Linked DNA regions of Bradyrhizobium diazoefficiens. Each later gene encodes a partner of the first gene's protein in a complex. Links are inferred from orthologs where the notes say so. Each region holds a gene or a part of one and is shown on either strand. Other genes may lie near its edges. The genes, in order: JJB99_RS28240 and xseA.

Region 1 (10,003 bases):
CCAGTGCTGGATCGCGCAGCCGCCGCAGACGCCGAAATGCGGACAGAACGGTTCGATGCGCTCGGGGCTGGCGGCATCCACCGCCAGCAGCTTGCGGCGGTCGGGATGCTGGCCCAAGGCGTGATCGACCTCGACGGTCTCGCCGCCGAGCGCAAACGGCACATAGATCGCATCGCCCGCGTCGCGCGAGACGCCGTCGCCGCGATGGCCGACGTGATCGATCCTCAAGCGCTCAACCACGGCGCGCGCCCAGGAAGAATTCGATATTGCCGTCGCCGCCTGCGATGGAGGAGGGGAACACCTCGATATCGGTACAGCCGAGCGAAGCGGCAAAGGCCGCGATGTCATCGCAGATTTGCCGATGCACGGCGGCGTCGCGAATGATGCCCTTCTTGTTGTGCTTTCTGTCAGCCTCGAATTGCGGCTTGATCAGCGCCAGCAGGCTCATGGGCGCTGCCGCCAGCGACAGCGCCACCGGTAGCACAATCTTCAGCGAGATGAAGCTGACGTCGATGACGACGACATCGGGCCGCGCCGGCAGCCGCTTGCCCTCATAGCTGCGAATGTCCGTCTCCTCCATCGACACGATTTTTGGATGACCGCGCAGCGAGGGATGCAGCTGGCCGGTGCCGACATCGACAGCAAAGACGAGACTCGCGCCGTTCGCCAGCAGCACCTCGGTGAACCCGCCGGTGGAGGCGCCGACGTCAAGGCAGACATGATCCTCGATCTCGATGGGATAGCGTTCCAGCGCACCGGCGAGCTTGACGCCGCCGCGCGACACGTAGGGGTGCGCGGGCTCGGCCTGGATCACCGCGTCCTCGGCGACCGTCTCCGAAGGTTTTGCCACGTGCCTGTCATCGGCCGTCACGAGGCCGGCCTCGATCGCCGCGCGCGCCCGCGCCCGGCTCTCGAACAGGCCGCGCTCGACCAGCAGAACATCCGCGCGCTTGCGGGCAGGGGGCATGATCTCTCCGGAGACGATTGAAACGTCTATGTAGCGATCAATCGCGCGGCCGCCATCCGGACGCAAGTCTCGAACGCGGCCAGATCGTGCCAGACATCGATCGGCATCGTGGCCGGCGTCACCAGCGGGCAACCATGCAGCTCCAGCCCATGGATCATCATGAGGTTGTCGGCGAGGCCAAAATCCTCGACCGTCAGCCCCTGCGCATCGACCAGCCGCCCGTCCTCGGACGTCACATCCATGAAGCGGCCGAGACGGTCGGCGTAGGTGGCGCCGTCGTTGGAATAAGCGAGGCAGAATTTGCGGCGGCCGGCCATGTAGCCGAGCTCGTAGACGGTGCCGGGATCGGCGCCGGCGCCGCGGAACGGGGTGAGATTGGCGATGGTGGCATCGGCCTCGTCCATCATCGCCTCATTGCCGCAAAAAATCTGCCGCGAGGCATCGGGCGCGGCGAGGTCGATCGCGTTGTCGAGCGGATAGAGGCCGCTGAGGCCATGGGCGGCGCAGATCTCGACCTTGCGCCGGCCGACCTCGACCGCATCCGGCAGGAACACGTCGGGGCCTGCCAGATAGATTTTCATGGAGTGAATGCTCTGAAGAAATCAGACGAGCTACAAGCCGCGGCGAAAGCTGCGCTCCCTCCCCCGCTTGCGGGGGAGGGTTGGGGAGAGGGTATCTCGGCAACGAAGACTCCCCCAGAGGAGAGAGCCCTCACCCGCGCCTTCGGCACGACCTCTCCCGCAAGCGGGAGAGGTGAACAATCAAGCCAGCTTGACCGTCTCGGTCTTGTCGTCCTTGCCGAGCGCCTCGAACACCTTGGCGACGATGCCCTTGGCGTCGAGACCGGCGCGGGCGTACATCGCGGCCGGCGTGTCGTGGTCCTGGAACACGTCGGGCAGCACCATGGAGCGGAACTTGACCATGCCGGTGTCGAGCACGCCCTGATCGGTCAGGTACTGCGCGACATGCGAGCCGAAGCCGCCGATCGCGCCTTCCTCGATCGTGATCAGGATCTCGTGGTCGCGCGCGAGCTTGAGCACCAGCTCGGTGTCGAGCGGCTTCATGAAGCGGGCGTCAGCGATCGAGGTGGACAGGCCAAGGGCTGCGAGCTCGTCGGCCGCCTTCTCGCATTCGGCGAGGCGCGTGCCAAAGGAGAGCAGGGCGATCTTGCTGCCCTGGCGGATCATGCGGCCCTTGCCGATCTCGAGCGGAATGCCGACTTCGGGCATCTCGATGCCGCGGCCTTCGCCGCGCGGATAGCGCAGCGAGCTCGGGCGGTCGTTGATCGCGACCTGGGTCGCAACCATGTGCACGAGCTCGGCTTCGTCCGCCGCCGCCATGATCACCATGTTGGGCAGGCAGCCGAGATAAGCATTGTCGAACGAGCCGGCATGGGTCGCGCCGTCGGCGCCGACGAGGCCGGCGCGGTCGATGGCGAAGCGCACGGGCAGGCTCTGGATCGCGACGTCATGCACGATCTGGTCGTAGCCGCGCTGCAGGAAGGTCGAATAGATCGCGCAGAACGGCTTGTAGCCTTCGGTCGCAAGACCGGCGGCGAAGGTCACAGCGTGCTGCTCGGCGATACCGACGTCGAAGGTGCGGTCCGGGAAGGCCTTGTTGAAGATGTCGACGCCGGTGCCCGACGGCATCGCCGCGGTGATGGCGACGATCTTGTCGTCCTTCTGCGCTTCCTTGACCAGGCTCTGGCCGAACACGTTCTGATAGGCTGGCGCGTTCGGCTTGGCCTTGGCTTGCGTACCGGTGGCGACGTCGAACTTGACCACCGCATGATACTTGTCGGCGGAGGCTTCCGCCGGGCCGTAGCCCTTGCCCTTCTGCGTCACGACATGGACCAGGATCGGGCCGGTCTCCATGTCGCGCACGTTCTTCAGCACGGGCAGGAGATGGTCGAGGTTATGGCCGTCGATCGGGCCGACGTAGTAGAAGCCGAGCTCCTCGAACAGCGTGCCGCCGTCCATCATGAAGCCGCGGGAATATTCTTCGACGCGATTGGCGCGGTTGGCGATGATCTTGGGCAGGCGCTTGTTGATCTGCTTGGCCGCATCGCGCAGCGTGCGGTAGGTCTTGCCGGAGTAGAGGCGCGATAGATAGGCGCTCATGGCGCCGACCGGCGGCGCGATCGACATGTCATTGTCGTTGAGGATGACGATCAGGCGCGAGTTCATCGCGCCGGCGTTGTTCATGGCCTCATAGGCCATGCCGGCCGACATCGCGCCGTCACCGATCACTGCGATAACGTTGTTCTTGCCGCCCGAGAGATCGCGCGCGACCGCCATGCCGAGGCCGGCCGAGATCGAGGTCGAGGAATGCGCGGCGCCGAACGGATCGTAATCGCTCTCGCTGCGCTTGGTGAAACCGGACAGGCCGCCGCCGGTGCGCAGCGTGCGGATGCGGTCGCGCCGGCCGGTGAGGATCTTGTGCGGATAGGCCTGATGGCCGACGTCCCAGATCAGCCGGTCGCGCGGCGTATCGAAGACGTAATGGATCGCGGTGGTGAGCTCGACCACGCCGAGGCCGGCGCCGAAGTGACCGCCGGTCACCGAAACGGCATCGATGGTCTCCTGCCGCAGCTCGTCGGCGACCTGGCGAACCTGCTCGACCTTGAGCTTGCGCAGGTCGTCCGGGGTCCGGATAGTGTCGAGAAGCGGCGTTTTACTGTATGCGTTCACGGCGATTTCCAATTTGTCAGCGCCGGAAGGTCATTCCGGCGCGCGATGGGTTTGCACAATATCGGCGCAGCGCGAGTCCTAAAACCGTCGGAGCCACCTGCCTGGGGCAAGGCCCCGTCTTCAAGCTTAGGTGAGCTTAAGTGCGCTCCGGTTCAGTCTCTGTGATCCCTGTCACTTAGATCGGCTTCGTCCGTCCCAGCCAATTTCATCAGCAGATTGAAGCGCTTGTCGTCGGCAATCGATGCCCACGCAAGGCTTGCAAAAAGCCACACTCCGCGCAGCTTTACACCAAACCTTGGGCCAAAGCCAACCCGCCCGGCCGATTGCGGCCATGCAGCTGCAACCGGCGCGCCAGATTGGTTAACTCTAGGCCTTGACGGCCGGTTCCCTTCTGCCGGCTTCGTTGGCCGCGCTTTTCGCTCGAATGAGGGGCCTTTTGCCTCCTCAGCAGGCCTGGTTCCGGCGGGGGGAACATTGTCCCCGCCAGTTCCGGGACCGGAACGCCATGCGGGACTCTGTCGTGAAGACAATGCAAACGGGCCTGCCGCCCGAGGACACTGCACGCGGCCGGGGCTGCAAATGGAACGGCGTGCCGGCCTTTACTGCACGTCGAGCGGCGCGGTGCCGGTGGCCTGCCCGCTGGCATCGGTGGTGATCTTGTCGACGCGGGCCTCGGCCTGGCGCAGCAGGTCCTCGCAGCGGCGCTTCAAGGCCTCGCCGCGCTCGTAGATCGTCACGGATTCCTCGAGCGGCACCTTGCCCTCCTCGAGCCGCTTCACGATCATTTCGAGTTCCTCGATCGCGCGCTCGAAGGTGAGCCTGGAGACGTCGACTTGGGTGTTTTCGGCCATATCCGTTTCCGATTGCCCGATTCGCTTCTCTTGCAAAACAGCAGAGTTTTGCGGGCTTAATGTGGCGGTGCGTCAGGCGCCCATCAGGGCGCCGACATGCGCCGTAACAGATTCTTTCAATCCTTGCAGGTCATAGCCGCCTTCGAGCACCGAGACAACGCGCCCGCCTGCGGACTTGTCGGCAAGGTCCATCAGCTTGCGCGTGACCCAGCTGTAGTCCTCCGCGCGCAAGTTCAGCGAGGCCAGCGGATCGCGGTAATGCGCGTCGAAGCCGGCGGAGATGACGAGCAGCTCGGGGCTGAATTTTTCCAGCCGCGGCAGGATCAGACTCTCGAACGCGGCGCGGAATTCCGGGCCGCCGTCTTCGGAAGCGAGCGGCGCGTTGACGATGGTGTCGTGCTCGCCGCGCTCGCCCTTCGCGCCGGTGCCTGGGAACAGCGGCATCTGGTGCGTCGAGCAGTACATCACCGTCGGGTCCGACCAGAAGATGTCCTGCGTGCCGTTGCCGTGATGCACGTCGAAATCGACGATGGCGGCGCGCTCGATGCCGAATTTGCGCTGCGCATGGCGCGCGGCGATCGCGACATTGTCGAAGAAGCAAAAGCCCATCGGCTTGCCGATCTCGGCGTGGTGGCCGGGTGGGCGCACCGCGACGAAGGCGTTGCGGTGCTCGCCATTCATCACCGCCTCGGTCGCCGCCACCGCTCCGCCGACGCCGCGCATGACCGCTTCCCATGTACCAGGCGACATCGAGGTGTCGCCGTCGATATAGACCTGGCCGCTGGTCGGCGCGATGTGGCGCAGCTCGGTCACGTAATGTTCGTTGTGGCACAACGTGACGAGATCGAGATCGCCTTCCGGCGCGAGGTCGCGCGCCAGGAACTGGAAGCGCTCATGCGACAGCGCTTCCTCCACCGCGCGCAGACGGTCCGGCCGTTCCGGATGTCCCGGCGGGGTGACGTGGTCGAGGCAGGCCTTGTGGGAGAGGAGAAGCGTGCTCATCAGGTCGGCCTCATGGAGTGCGGGCTCTCGCCGTCGTTGGCGCATCCGGCGCAAAAACGCAATGCAAAACCCAATCTATGCGTTCCCCGGGGAATGGCAAAGGGCGGTCCCGCGGCAGTCCGTTTGATCCGGATCAATTCACGCGCAGGATGCGGGTCGGCGGCAATGGCCCAATCGGGCCGTGCGCGCGGAAGAACGCGAACAGCGCGTCCGCGTCATAGCCGCCATATTGTGGCGAGGTACCCTGCTTGGCGACTGTGAAACCGTCGCCGCCGACGGCGAGGTAATCGTTGAGGGTGACGCGGTAGCCGCTGCCGGCTTCGATCGGCCTGCCGTTGAGCGTGATCTTGTCAGCCATCACGCGCTCGCCGAACGGTTTTGCCGCGTCCCAAGTGTAGCTGAATCCGTTCGACACTTGCAGGATCCGCGGCCGCTTCGGATCGAGCCATTGCTGCTCCAGCAGTTCCTTGAGCTGGCTGCCGGTCAGCGTCATCGTAACGAGGCGGTTGCGGAACGGCTGGCTGGCGAACACATCGCCGAATGAGACGGCCCCGTTCTCCTTCGGCACGATATCGATGCGGATGCCGCCGGGATTGGTGAGCGCGATGACGGCGCTGCCGTCCTTGGCGTCTCTCGTCGCGGCGAGCTGCGCGTCCGCGATGACGTCGCCGAGTACGCTTTCGCCGGCCTCGTTCGGCACGCGCGACAACGTTTGCGTCACTGATCCTGCCGGACGGTTGGCGATCGGCGCCGACAGTCTGTCATAGGCCTCGATCAGCGCGGTCTGCTCGGGATCCCTGGCGAGCGAGGAATTGGCAACGATGACATTGTCGGCCTTGGCGCTGATCACGTCGCGGCTCGCCGGATCGAGCTTGAGGTCGATCGCGGTGACCAAGGTGCCGTATTTGTCGCCGCTGGTGACGAGCCGTCCGTCGATCTGGCAAACATAGGCACGATGCGTATGGCCGCTGACGACGATGTCCACGGCGCGATCGAATTTCTTGACGATGTCGACGATCGGGCCCGAAATGCCGGGGCACTCGTTGTAATCGCCGACCGGCTCGCCGCCTTCGTGGATCAGCACCACGATGGCTTCGACCCCGCGCGCCTTCAACTGCGGCACGAGTGCGTTCACCGTTTCCGCCTCATCGCGGAATTCGAGGCCGGCAATGCCTGTGGGCGAGACAATGCCGGCGGTGCCCTTCAAGGTCAGGCCGATGAAGGCGACGGGGATGCCGTCGAATTCCCTGATCTCGTAGGGCGGCAGCACGCTCTTGCCGGTCGCGCTCTCCACGGTGGAGGCCGCGAGATAGTGGAATTTGGCTCCCAGAAAGGGATGCGGGCCCTGGCAGCCGTCGACGGGATGGCAGCCGCCATTCTGCATCCTGAGCAGCTCGGTCTTGCCCTCGTCGAACTCGTGATTGCCGACCGAGGTGATCGCCAGCCCCATCATCGAAAGCGCCTCGACCGAAGGCTCGTCGTGGAACATCGCCGACAGGAACGGGCTCGCGCCGATCAGATCGCCGGCGGCGACGAAGATCGTGTTCCTGTGCCCCTCGCGCAGCTGCTTCACCAGCGTCGCCATGTATTCGGCGCCGCCGGCGGCAACCGTGACCTTCCTGGTCTTGCCTTCGGGATCATTGATGCGGATGCCGCCCGGCGGCGGGCGCAGATTGCCGTGGAAATCGTTGATCGCGAGAATGCGCAGCTCGACCGGCGCTGCGGTTTGCGCGGAAGCGGGCAGGGTGGAGATGAGCGCGAGCGCAGCAAGGAGTAGGTATTTCATGGAACAGGACTAATCAATTCCGCGCGAAGATTTTCACGAAGGTTCGTCTTGAACGAGCGGCACGCTCCCACCCGCCCCTCGAGGGGGCAGGTCGGTTCGCATGGGATGCGAACCGGGGCGGGGTGACAGAGCATCCTCGCCGAGGTGTTGGAGAGGTTTGCGAATTGGCTAGGCGTATCGGCGAGAGTCTTTGCGTGGCTCACCCCACCCCGCTCGCGCGTTGCGCGAGGGACCGTCCCCCTCCAGGGGAGGGTGGCGGCCGAGCGAGCCTCACCGCCTCTTCCTGTTCGCGAACGCGTTGAACGCGGCGATGGCTTCGTCCGACTTCAGCCGCTCGCCGAACAGATGGGCTTCCTGGTCGATGCGGCGAGTGAGCTCTTCCGGCGCTGCGCGCAGCAATCTGCGCGAGGTCGCGACCGCCTCGGCCGGCAGCTTGCAGATCTCGCGCGCCACCTTGCGGGCCTCGACCTCGGTATGTCCCGGCGACACCACCGTATTGACGAAGCCTGCAACGTGGGCCTCTTCGGCGGTAAAGGTCCGTCCCATCACCAGCATGGCGAAGGCGCGCTGGTAACCCATCGTGCGCGGCATCAGCAGGCTGGCCGCGCCGACCGGCACGAGGCCGAGATTGATGTAGGGCGCCGAGAAGGTCGCGGCCGTGGACGCCAGCACGTAGTCGCAATGGAACAGCAGCACGGTGCCCATGCCGATCGAGGCGCCGTCGACGGCCGCGATGATCGGCTTGACGTTGAGCGAGAGCGAATAGAGAAACTTGGCGCCATTCGACAGCGTCTCCGGGCGCGCAGCGTCGGCCTTCAGGAAGTCGTCGATGTCGTCACCGGCGGTGAACACGCCGGAGCCGCCGGTGATGATCATGCAGCGGATGTCGGGGTTGTTCTGCGCGGTGTCGATCGCGCGGCTCATCTCCCGGTACATGTCCTGCGTGATCGCGTTCTTCTTGCCCGCCCGGCGCAGGGTGATCACGCGGGTTCCGCGCTCGTCGGTGACGACGATATTGCCATTCGCCATAACAACTTCCCCTGGACCCGCCGCGACGCTGCTGGCGAGTCTTTCAAGCCTCAGCCTACATCATCTTGCAGGCGTGCCAATGTGGCAGCCCGATCTTTTCGGGAACGCCGCCGTGACAGCGGCGCATGACGCCCGCTACATCATTTCTGGTGCGCCGTTGCGCATTGCAACAATTGGCTACAATGTTTCATTTGAAAAACCGCTGGTTGTGGGGCAGGGTTGCGCATGCCGTTTTCATTTGCCGATTGCTGGATTGATGATTGCCGCGGCGGGTATTGACGAATCCGCGTTGCGCTATCGGGGCTGGCGCGTGGTGCTGGCCTGTTTCCTGATGGCCTTCTTCATGTTCGGCTTCGGCCTCTACGGCCAGGGCGTCTATCTCGCCGAGCTGCAGCGCGCCCATGGCTGGCCGGGCACGCTGGTCTCCGCCGCTAGCACTTTCTCGTTCCTGCTGACCTCCGTCCTCGTCATCTTCACCGACGATCTGCTTGCCCGCATCGGGCTGCGCGCGCTGATCCTGTGCGGCCTGTCGGCGCTCGCCGCCTCGACCGCGTTGCTGGCGCTGATGCAGACCCCCTGGCAGCTCTATCTCGCTTATGCGCTGATGGCGGTCGGATGGACCGGTATGGGCACGGTGGTGATCGCGACCGTGCTGAACGCCTGGTTCGAGCGGCGTCGCGGGCTCGCGCTCAGCCTCGCCTTCAACGGCGCCACCTGCGGCGGCATCGTTCTCGTTCCGGTTCTGCTGGCGCTGAGCGACAGCATCGGTTTCCGCTCCGCCATGCTGGCGGCCACCGCGGCGATGGTGGTGCTGGTGTTGCCGGTGGTTGTCGTCTTCACCAGCTGGCCGGCCGATGCGTCGCTGAATGCAGCGGGACAAGTCTCCGGCGGCGGCAAGGCCGCGCCTCATTCGCGCAAGGAACTGCTCGCCAATGCGTCCTTCTGGACCATGGTGCTGCCGATCGCCATCGCACTGCTGGCGCAGATGGGCTTCATCATCCATCAGGTGGCGTTCCTCGAGCCGCTGATCGGGCGCTACGCCGCAGGCCTTGCAGTCACCGTGATGGCGGCGATAGCGGTGGTCGGGCGCCTGTCGCTCGGCCTGTTCGTCGATCGGCTCGATCCGCGGCTCGCCTGCGCGGCGTCAATGACGAGCCAGGCGGCGGCGCTGTTCGTGCTGTTGCAGAACACCAGCCCGGCCGTGCTGCTGGTGTGCTGCGCCGTCTATGGCTTCTCGATCGGCAACATGATCACGTTCCCGCCGCTGATCATCCAGCGCGAGATCGGCTCCGCCGCCTTCGCCGCCGCGATGGGACTGGGCACCTCGATCAGCGGCATCGTCAGCGCCTTCGGCCCCGGCATCGTCGGCCTCGTGCGCAGTTTTACCGGCGATTACACGAGTGCGTTTGCGATGTGCGTGGCGCTGGATGTTGTTGCGGCGGGCGTGGTGCTGTGGCGGCCGGGGCGACGGGCGAAGCTCGCAGCTTCGTAGTAGCCCATCCGGGCTACGCCGGCCTCATTTACCCCAGCAGCACCACATCCGCCGCCGCGACCGACTCAGCACTCTCGGTCACGGTGCGCTCGAGCGCGCCGGCCTGCACGGTGATGTTCTCGGCGAAGAAGCGCGCGAGCGAGACGTAGCGCGCGGCGTCGGTGTTGCCGTCGGCTTTGGCGGCGA
Region 2 (10,139 bases), 4.6 Mb from region 1 along the record:
TGGAGCCGCTTCAATGCGGCGCGCTGCGGCCGGTCTCGTGGTGCGCCTTCGTCCCATCCTCGTCACCCTGATCCGCAGGATGACAATCCGCTTCAAGAGCTTCAGAGCGTTCAGTTGCGATCAGAAGCTGTTTGCGCATTTCAGCGAGACGGGCGCGGCAATATTCACGATAGAGCAGGTCTAATATGATGGGCATGATCACCCCCATCGCTCGATTTCGATTGACTGAATTCCACCACGAATTTTCGAGGTGATCCTAGCCCATCAGATGGCTCTTCGATATGAGCCCGTTCACAGACCGCGCCAATTCCAATGCTCAACGGCTTTTGGTTGACTTGATTGTCTGTGCGATAAAAACAGCAGGGCCAATTACCTAACACGTATAATAGCAGCCCTGTGTTTCACCAATACTTCGTCAAACAACTTAAGCGCGCCAAACCGCGACAAAGAATCCAACCACAGCGCGAAATGACTCACCATTGAGTGCAGGCGCTGTTCGATGCAAGGCAGGCCGGCACGATCAAGAACATTTCTGCTGCAGGCGGTTCGGACGCGCACGAACACCGTCGGGACGTCGGCACATTCATCGCGCTGCCTCGAGATGAACTGCGTCGCCCCGCCAGTGCGGCTGCGCTTTGGCCATCCTGCAGCAGCCTGCCATTCAGGCGGCATTCATCGCAAAACACCTATCGGTTCCAGACGATCAGGAGAATCCGATGAAATTCCCGTCTGCTGCCGTCGTCGCCAGCCTTCTGTGTCTGATCGTTGCGCCGGTGTTGGCACAAACGACGCCGTCCGCCAGTCCGACCGCGACGGTGCCGGTCCCTGCGGCCAAGCGCGTGACGTGTCTCGCCACCACGCAGAATCTGAAGGGGCAGGACAAGCGCGACCAGATGCAGCTCTGCATGGCCCAGGCGCGAATCGATTGCCTGAAGCAGGCGATCGATCAGAAAATCGTCGGCGAGCCGCGCAAGAGTTTCATCAAGACCTGCGTGGGCGGCGATGGCACGGAGCAGCAGTAATCATCGCGTGCCCGTGCCGTCACGGCTGCTTCAGCGCGCCCGGAAAATGCCGTTGCAGCACCGCGCCGGGCGTGGCGTAGGCTTCTTGCAGGTCGACGCTCCAGTACTTCAACTCGTCGAGCGGGATCCGCGTGTCGGATATCGCGCAGCGCACGAAGGTGCCCGGCGAGATCACGCGGAAATCGCCGTCGAGATATTGCACCTGCGCTTCGCCATGGCCCGAGGGGCCGAACTTGTTCAGCACGGTCGAAACTCTCCGTGGAATGCCCGTCAGGGCACGATGTGTTGGACGGGATGTAGCATAGATAGGGTGGCTTGTCCGCCCGTTAAACCCACCGGTTTGTGATGTTTTGCCGCCGCTTCCGCATGATAGTGCTTCGCGCGAAGGATGACTGGTTCCTCCTGCGGCAGAGTTCGATGTGCCTTCGACTGACAGCCCTGTTCCTGATGCTGCTGATGCCGGCCGCGCATGCTTCGCCGGCGCCGCAGCAGGTCGACATTCCGCTGTCGTCGGGCGTGCTCCATGCGCAGCTCTACAAGCCCGAGGGCGATGGGCCGTTTCCGACCGTGATTGCGCTGCATGGCTGTGGCGGCCTCGGCGGCCATGCCGATCCCGTGCAGCCGCGCTACCGCGAGTGGGCCGAGCGGCTGCTCAGGGAGGGCAATGCCGTGCTGCTGCCCGACAGCTACGGCTCGCGCGAGCTTGGCCCGCAATGCCGCGTCAAGGAGAGCCACGTCAAGGCGCGGCGCGAGCGCGTCGCCGATATCGCGGCCTCGCGCGCCTGGCTGATGAAGCAGACCTGGGTGGCGCGCAGCCGCATCAGCCTGATCGGCTGGGCCAACGGCGCCAGCGCGCTGCTCTGGGCGGTGCGGCCGCAGGGCGTGGCGCGCGACGCAAGCCCGGATTTCCGCGCCGCAATCGCGTTCTATCCGGACTGCCGGATCTCCGCCGGTCTCGGCTGGAGCACGCGGGTGCCGACCCTCGTGCTGATCGGCGGCAATGACGATGTCTCCTCGCCGCCGGCTTGCCGCCAGATGGTCGATGGCGCGCACGGCCGCAGCGCGCTCGCGCGCATCGTGGTCTATCCCGGCGCCTATCACGAGTTCGACCGCGCCAACACGCCGCTGCACACTGCCGCCGGCAGCAGCGATGCCGCCGCGCCCGAGCGCGGCCATCTCGGCACCGACACGGTGGCCCGCGCGGACGCGCAGAAGGAAGTCGCGGAGTGGCTGGCGCGGTAAGGGGGTGCCTTACAGCATGGTGGGATCAGGTTCGAATGCCGCAACGAGAGAGGTGCGCTCCCTCCCCCGCTTGCGGGGGAGGGTTGGGGAGAGGGTATCTCCGCAATCGACAACCCCCAAGAGGAGAGAGCCCTCACCCGGCGCGCGGGACGATGCTTTCGCATCGCCCGGGACGCGCCGACCTCTCCCGCAGCGGGAGAGGTGTACCGAGCCCGGGGCCGCTTGATTCAACCTAGGCCCATGCCGCCATCATTCGACCACGATGTCGATTAAACGCAATCCTCATGCGCAACCGCATCGCCCTGTTCTCGTCCGCCTTCATCGTCTTCACCGTCGCGATCCTCCTGTTCGAAGCCCACGCCGGCGCACCCCTGCGCGCGCCCGGACATTGCGGCTTCTGGACCACGATCGACGCGGGATTGTCGTGCCGGTGAACGGATTGCCTCCACACACGTGCTGTCATTGCCCGGCTTGACCGGGCGATCCAGGGCGGCTTCAACCGCTCGTCGCAACACTTCAGCAAAGGAGGTTGCGATGGAGAACTATGTGCGATCAGGTCGGCCCCGAGAGGCGCTACGAAGGCATTACAGACCGTTCTGGGCTGCGATTGCTTCGGGACGATCGAGCGAGGATGCTGCGGTTGAGGCCGGGGTGTCGCCGGCGATCGGAGTACGCTGGTTCCGGAGGGCAGGCGGTATGCCGCCAACACATTTATCGCGGTCGTCCAAGCCTGCATCGGAGCGCTACCTCTCGTTCGCGGAACGTGAGGAGATTGCCATCTTGCGTGCACAGGGTCATGGGGTGCGAGCGATCGCTCGTCGGCTCGATCGGCCTCCATGCACGATCTCTCGTGAACTCCGGCGCAATGTGGCGCGCCGCCACGGTGCTCCAGAGTACCGAGCGACCACAGCACAATGGCACGCTGATCGGTCTGCCCGACGGCCCAAGTTGGCGAAGTTGGCCGTCAATCCGGCCCTGCGGGATTATGTGCAGGACAGGCTTGCCGGTATGATCGCCAAGCCGGACGGGGAACTCCTCGTTGGCCCGAAGGTCGTGTGGAAGGGACGCCGGGCTGTGCATCGGCAAAACCGACGCTGGGCGAGGGCATGGAGCCCCGAACAGATTTCTCGGCGACTTCGGCTCGACTTTCCCGAGGATGAGGCGATGCGCATCAGTCACGAGGCGATCTATCAGGCGCTTTATGTGCAGGGTCGAGGAGCTTTGCGCCGCGAACTGACGGCCTGCTTGCGCACCGGGCGGGCATTGCGGATGCCGAGAGCGCGCGTCCGTAAAGGCCGAAGCTTCATTCCTTCCGAGATCATGATCAGTCAGCGTCCGGCGGAGGCCGCTGATCGCGCGGTGCCGGGCCACTGGGAAGGTGACCTCATTATGGGTCTGGGAAGCTCCGCGATCGGCACCCTGGTGGAGCGTACGACCCGTTTTACCATCCTGTTGCATCTGCCGCGTATGACGGACCAGGAACGGGAAGCTGGGGTGAAAGGATCTGCACTCGCCGGACATGGCGCTGAAGCCGTGCGCGACGCCATCACCCGCGCAATCTTCACCATGCCCGAGCAACTGCGCCGGTCGCTGACCTGGGATCAAGGAGCTGAGTTGGCTCAGCATGCACGTCTGAGAATTGACGCAGGCGTGCAGGTCTACTTCTGCGACCCTCATAGCCCATGGCAGCGCGGCACCAACGAGAACACCAATGGGTTGCTGCGCCAGTACTTTCCCAAAGGGACCGATCTCAGCATGCACAACGCCGATGACCTTGAGGGCGTCGCTCTTGCTCTCAATACCAGGCCTAGGAAAACCCTAGGCTGGAAAACACCAGCGGAAACTCTCGACCAATTGCTCCGAGTGAGCGATACACAGCGTGTTGCGACGAGCGATTGAATCCGCCCAGTACGCCGTGACGGCAGTGATGGAGCCGATAGGCCGCGGCGTCCTGGATTCCCAGCCTGCGCGGGGAATGACACCGAGGGTGGAGCGCCGTCGTCGTGCCTCAGAACAAGCTGCCCTGATCCACCGGCTTGCCCACGCGCTTCGGCGCTGGCTTGGCATCCTGTGCAGCCGACTTCGGCTGCGATGGCGCTCGCTTCGCCGTCGCAGCCGCGCGCTCCGCATCCGCCGTCGCGCCCACCCGGCCATCCGCGAACTCGATCTCGACACGCGCGCCGGGGCCGATTGCATCCGCGGCATGCACTGGATGTCCCGCCTCATCGCGCACCAAGGCAAAGCCGCGCGCGAGCACGCTGCGATAGGACAGCGCCGAGAGCAGCTTGCCGCTGTTCTCGACGCGGGCCTCTAACCGGTGCAGCAGCGTTGCCAGCGCGCGGCCCGCGCGTTCGGCCAGCCGATGCGTGCGCTCGCGCTGGCGGGCAATGGCGTTGCGCTGCGCCTGCGCGTTGGAGAGTTTTGAGGCGCGCAGGCGCACCTCGAGCCCGGCAAAGCGGTCGCGGCGCCGCCGCAACAGCGAGCGCGCGGAAAGGCCCAGCCGCTCGCCGCACACCGTGAGGCGATGATCGGCCTGCGAAATCTGGCCGTGCAGCACGCGCAGCGTCAGTTTTGCGCTTGCGGCGGTGAACCTGCGGAAATGCGCATGCGTGTTGGCCTTGAGGCCGCGGGGCAGGGACGCGTCTGCCGAATCCAGCCGTTGCCGCGGGATCGCCAGCAGATCGCCGGCCGCCGGCAGCGCGCGCGCGGCGGCCCGCAGCTCGCTCCGGCGGTTCTCATGGCCGCGCTGCCAGCAGGCGCGGGTGCGGCGGGCGAGATCGGCGACTTCGACGAACAGATCGCTGCGCACCGGCACCGCCATCTCGGCCGCGGCCGTCGGCGTCGGGGCGCGCTTGTCGGCGACGAAGTCGATCAGCGTGATGTCGGTCTCGTGGCCGACCGCCGAGATCAGCGGGATCATGCTCTCGCTGGCTGCGCGCACCACGATCTCCTCGTTGAACGACCAGAGATCCTCCAGCGAGCCGCCGCCGCGCGCGACGATGAGCACGTCGGGCCGCGGAATCCGGCCGCCCTCGGGCAGCGCGTTGAAGCCGCGGATCGCGGCCGCGACCTGCTCCGCCGAGCCTTCGCCCTGCACCTTGACCGGCCACACCAGCACGCGGCGGGGGAAGCGATCCTCCAGCCGATGCAGGATGTCGCGGATCACGGCGCCGGTCGGCGAGGTCACGACGCCGATCACATCAGGCAGCCACGGCAGCAGCTGCTTGCGCGCCTCGTCGAACAGGCCTTCGGCGGCGAGCTTCTTCTTGCGCTCCTCCATCAGCGCCATCAGCGCGCCGATGCCGGCCGGCTCCAGCGCCTCGATCACGATCTGGTATTTCGAGGAGCCCGGATAGGTCGTGAGCTTGCCTGTCGCGATGACCTCGAGCCCCTCCTGGGGCTTGAAGCGCATCCGGCCATGCACGCCCTTCCAGATCACCGCCTCGATCTTGGCGCTCTCGTCCTTGAGCGCGAAATAGCAATGGCCGGAGGAGTGCGCGCCGCGAAAGCCGGAGATCTCGCCGCGGACCCGGACGTGGCCGTAGGTGTCCTCCACCGTCCGCTTCAGGGATTGGGAGAGCTCGGAGACGGTGAATTCGGGCGCGTTGTTCAGTTGTTCCGCAGGCGGCATCGGCAAACGATTCGGCATTTTGGGGTCAGACCCGACGTTAAGGATTTTCGCAGCCCGGCGCCAATCCGGGGATTGATCGAAAGAGTACTCTGCACTATAGAGTTCTCTATTGATCGTGAGTTTTTAGCGGAGTCGGTCATGGCCGTGCGGTTGCTGCGAGGTGCTCTGAGCTTGCTGAAATGGGGGCTGGCTGCGCTCGGCGCAGTGGCGCTGCTGCTGACCGCCCTGATCGCGACGCCGCTGGAGCGGCCTGCCGAGATGCGCTCCGTCTCCGATTCCGCCAAGGGCATCGACTGGTCCACGCTTCCGCCGCTCGAGCGTTTCCAGGCCCGCGACGGCACTTGGCTCGGCTATCGCCACTACGCTGCCAGAGCGTTTTCAAGCGAAGTGGAAACCGGTTCGCGTGAAGAAAACGCGTCAAAACAAGAATCTGGAGCCCCGTTCCGATCCCATCGGAACGGAAACGGCTCCAACGGCGCTGCCAGCGGGGGCGGGGCCATCTTCATCCATGGCTCGTCGGGCTCCTCCGGCACCGTCAACCACGCGCTGACCCATGCGATCGCTTCGCGCGGCGTCGAAACCTGGGCGCTCGACATCCGCGGCCACGGCGCCTCGGGCACGCGCGGCGACATCGGCTATGTCGGCCAGCTCGAGGACGATCTCGTCGACTTCGTCGCCCATGTCCGCAAGAGCGCGCCCGACCTGCCGCTGACCCTGATCGGCCATTCCGCCGGCGCCGGCTTCTCGCTGCGCGTCGCGGCGACGCCGATCATGCAGGACCTGTTCGTCCGCACCGTGCTGGTCGCGCCCTATCTCGGCTACGACGCGCCGACCAACAGGCCGAAAGCCGGCGGCTGGGCCAACGCCGACCTGCCGCGCTTCTTCGCGCTGGCCGCATTGCGCAAGCTCGGCATCGACTGCTGCGCGCAGCTGCCGGTGCTGGCCTTCGCCGTGCCGCCGAATTCGGAGCGGATCCTGGTGCCGACCTATTCCGATCGTCTCATGCGCAACTTTGCGACGCGCGGCTATCGCCTCGACCTGCCGCTCGTGACGCATCCGATGACGATCTTCGGCGGCGCCGAGGACAAGATGATGATCTCGGACAAATATGCGGAGACCGTGCAGGCGATCAAATCCTCGGTCGATGTGAAGGTGATCGACGGTGTCAACCACATGGGCATGGTCACCCATCCGAAAGCGGTCTCCACTATCGCCGAGGACGTGGCGACGCGCGGCGCCGCGGGGAGCTGACCATGATGCGACCCATTGGCGGCAAACCGCGGGGGCTCCGTTGAAAAATCTGCTCGAGGCCGGAAAACTGCTGCTGCTCGACATGGCGGCGACGCTGTTCTTTCTCGCGCTCTATCTGCTGACGCACAATGTGACCCTGTCGGTCGTGCTTGGCATGATGCTGGGCGTCGCCCAGATCGGCTGGCAGTTCGCGCGTCGCAAGCCGGTCGATACCATGCAATGGATGAGCCTGCTTCTGGTGCTCGGGGCCGGCACCGTCACGCTGATCACCGCCGATCCGCGCTTCCTGATGATCAAGCCGAGTGTCGTCTACGTCATCGTCGGCGTCGTGATGCTGAAGCGGGGCTGGCTGAACCGTTATCTGCCGCCGATTGCGGTCGAGCTGGTGCCGGATATCGCCGTCATGGTCGGGTACGCTTGGTCGGCTTTGATGTTCTGTTCCGCCGCGCTGAACGTGATCGTGGCGCTCAATGTCGACTTCGGGGCCTGGTCGGCGACGATGTCGATCTACGGCCTCGCCAGCAAGGCCGCGATGTTCCTGATCAGTTACACCGTCATTCGCGCTTTCGCGGTTGCGCGCAAGCGGCGGCTGGCCGGCGTTCCGCCGCACGATGCCGAACTGAAAGGGACGACATGATCGACAGCAAGCAGGCTTCGGAAGCGCTGGCCGACATCGACGACACCGTTCGCCGCGTGCGGCAGTCGTTGATTTACCAGGTCTCCAGCCTCGCCATGCTGATGTGGGGGCTCCTCGCATTCGTCGGCAACATCGCAGGCTGGCTCTGGCCGCGCTACGGCCTCTATTTATGGATCGGCCTTTACGCCGCCTCGATCGTGGGCTTCGTCCTCATCGGCAGCTATCATCGGTCGCGGAACCGCATCCGCGTCTTCGACGGCCGCTATCTCCTGACGTTTCTGCTGATCGTCGCGTTCGGAATCTTCTGCTGCTATTTCGGCCAGTTCACGCCGCGCCAGCAAACCGCATTCTGGCCGATCTACATCATGCTGTTCTACATGATGGCCGGCGTCTGGTTCGGCCACGCCTTCCTCGTGATCGGCGCGACCATCATTACGCTGACGCTGATCGGCTATTTCTATGTCCCGGGGATATCGCTGCTGTTGTGGATGGCAGCCGTCAATGGCGGCGGTCTGACCGTCGGCGGCCTCTGGATGCGGCGGAGCTAGCATTGGCCGAGCTCGACGACATCATCCACCAGCCGCTGCGGCTCAAGATCATGGCGGCGCTGAACGCGCTGCCCGCAGAGGTCGGGCTGGAATTCGCGCGGCTGAAGAAGCTCACCGGCGCCACCGACGGCAATCTCGGCGCGCATATCGAGACGCTGGCGAAGGCTGGCTATGTCTCGGTGGAGAAGGCGTTCGTGGGCAAGAAGCCGCAGACGACGGTGAGGGCTACGGCCGCGGGGCGCGGGGCGTTCGCGCGGCACGTCGCGACGTTGCAGGAGATTATTGCGGGGAGGCAGGTGTAGGCCTCACTCCCGCCGCTCCCCCTATTGTCAACCGGCGCGTGCTCTTTCCGTCATCATTCCGCGGCGTCGCGAAGCGACGAGCCCGGAATCCATCGTTCCACCAACACTGCGGTTCAATGGATTCCGGGCTCGCGCTGGCGCGCCCCGGAATGATGGGCAGAACTTCGGAATTAGTGCACTACCGCAATATCCCGGAAGCGTTGACTGCTGCGGGCGAAGTCAATTACGTTGATTGGAAAGAGCGTCGGAAGACGATTCAGCGCGTTCGCGGCCTGACCTGGCCATCGATGTCTACGTAGCCGTGCGGCGCGGAATCAAACAGCATTGATTGCAGCAGATCGCGGTTTAGTTCGGCGATTTCTGTCGCTAGCCGTCGCAAGCGATCGAAGGTGGCGTGCCAAGTAAACGGAATAAGGCCATCGCGAACGTTAGTCTTTCGATTTTCTCCCGGATTGGGAAGCAGACCGGCGTCAGTGGTTTCTAGCCCCGCGGCGCTGGGCGAGTGGCGTTCCATTCCGCCGCCCCAGAGGCGATGAATAACCTCATCTCTCTGCGTATTTAGGTTCTGTATTCTGGGCACAAGACCGAGCATGTAGGCGCGATATGGATCGTGTGTCTTTAGTTCTATCAGTGTCACCCAGAATGCGAGGCTCTGCTTGAAACCTCTAATTTTCCTGTATTGCTCAAGGAGGTCCTTGTCCTGATTCATCAGGTGATGGGTGTTCATATCAATGTACCATTCGGCGTGGGACCACTGCACTACTACCATCCCAATTGCCCAAAGCTGGCGATTGGAGATACCGGGGTCCATCACGTACCGTTGGCGAGCAGGGAAAACCAAAGGTTCGTTCTCAAGCATGGCTGAGTCCGTTAGATGTGGAGCTACAAAGGAGATTACGGTGACAGCTGATGCATTGGCTCTGGAACTTAGTGCACCGTAATCATGATTCAAAACCTAACGGTAATTATGCAGGCTTCTTGCACCACCACCAACGCTTCGATTCGGCTCGGCATAGGTTCTGTCGATGATCGGGCGACAGCGCCGCTTAGTCTCTTCGACGAACCCCTCAATGCGGACATCCAGCGATCCACGCTAGGGTAATCCGCAAGGTACACCTCAGCCATGGCGTCCCATGCGGTCACTCTCCATTCGTGTCCGCCGGTTGTCGGCAGCCTGCCCGACGAGGGGGCGATAGGAATATGGTGACAGTGTACTGAACCATGTCAGCTAATGAGTTCGGCTTTGGAGCGTGGTGCACTGTCGCCTTAATCCATTAAATTTGATCTTCCGGGTCTGCGACCTGCTTGAGGGGCAATCGGGGGTAGTCATCAAGTGAACCAAAATGATCGAATCCTTGATCTTCCAAGTAGGTCCTAATCCGCCCCATGTCCGCTGTGGTCATCTCGCGCATGTTCCTTATTTTCGAACGTCCGCAGAGGTCATTGTCAGCGAGACCAAGTCTGAAAGAAACTCTTTCGCGACCCCTCTGAAGTCGTCCACAGTCA

Evidence for each region.
Region 2: the proteins of JJB99_RS28240 (region 1) and xseA are in contact, whole or in part, in a cryo-EM structure (PDB 8TXR), measured with the Escherichia coli proteins. The link is inferred for Bradyrhizobium diazoefficiens from one-to-one orthologs.

What each region holds. Positions count from the first base shown.
Region 1 is NZ_CP067100.1:5,937,730-5,947,732, reverse strand. The notes cover bases 2,883-5,646. They hold JJB99_RS28240 (exodeoxyribonuclease VII small subunit), read right to left. Parts: upstream 4,509-5,646; coding sequence 4,257-4,508; downstream 2,883-4,256. Other genes in these bases: JJB99_RS28230 (bifunctional metallophosphatase/5'-nucleotidase), read right to left, coding at 5,644-5,646; JJB99_RS28235 (histone deacetylase family protein), read right to left, coding at 4,581-5,510; dxs (1-deoxy-D-xylulose-5-phosphate synthase), read right to left, coding at 2,883-3,657. Also shown: JJB99_RS28260 (class I SAM-dependent RNA methyltransferase), read right to left, coding at 1-240; JJB99_RS28255 (TlyA family RNA methyltransferase), read right to left, coding at 233-967; JJB99_RS28250 (nucleoside 2-deoxyribosyltransferase), read right to left, coding at 994-1,548; more of dxs, read right to left, coding at 1,729-2,882; more of JJB99_RS28230, read right to left, coding at 5,647-7,296; JJB99_RS28225 (enoyl-CoA hydratase-related protein), read right to left, coding at 7,567-8,325; JJB99_RS28220 (MFS transporter), read left to right, coding at 8,582-9,817; JJB99_RS28215 (acyl-CoA dehydrogenase), read right to left, coding at 9,846-10,003. UniProt on the Escherichia coli protein: Bidirectionally degrades single-stranded DNA into large acid-insoluble oligonucleotides, which are then degraded further into small acid-soluble oligonucleotides.
Region 2 is NZ_CP067100.1:1,380,978-1,391,116, forward strand. What follows is about bases 3,585-6,484. They hold xseA (exodeoxyribonuclease VII large subunit), read right to left. Parts: upstream 5,896-6,484; coding sequence 4,273-5,895; downstream 3,585-4,272. Other genes in these bases: JJB99_RS06540 (IS30 family transposase), read left to right, coding at 3,585-4,163; JJB99_RS06550 (alpha/beta hydrolase), read left to right, coding at 6,034-6,484. Outside these bases: JJB99_RS06515 (hypothetical protein), read right to left, coding at 11-208; JJB99_RS06520 (hypothetical protein), read left to right, coding at 717-1,022; JJB99_RS06525 (DUF2093 domain-containing protein), read right to left, coding at 1,042-1,266; JJB99_RS06530 (dienelactone hydrolase family protein), read left to right, coding at 1,440-2,264; JJB99_RS06535 (hypothetical protein), read left to right, coding at 2,549-2,698; more of JJB99_RS06540, read left to right, coding at 2,799-3,584; more of JJB99_RS06550, read left to right, coding at 6,485-7,146; JJB99_RS06555 (septation protein IspZ), read left to right, coding at 7,187-7,783; JJB99_RS06560 (hypothetical protein), read left to right, coding at 7,780-8,331; JJB99_RS06565 (winged helix-turn-helix domain-containing protein), read left to right, coding at 8,334-8,633; JJB99_RS06570 (hypothetical protein), read right to left, coding at 8,890-9,492; JJB99_RS06575 (hypothetical protein), read right to left, coding at 10,051-10,139. UniProt on the Escherichia coli protein: Bidirectionally degrades single-stranded DNA into large acid-insoluble oligonucleotides, which are then degraded further into small acid-soluble oligonucleotides.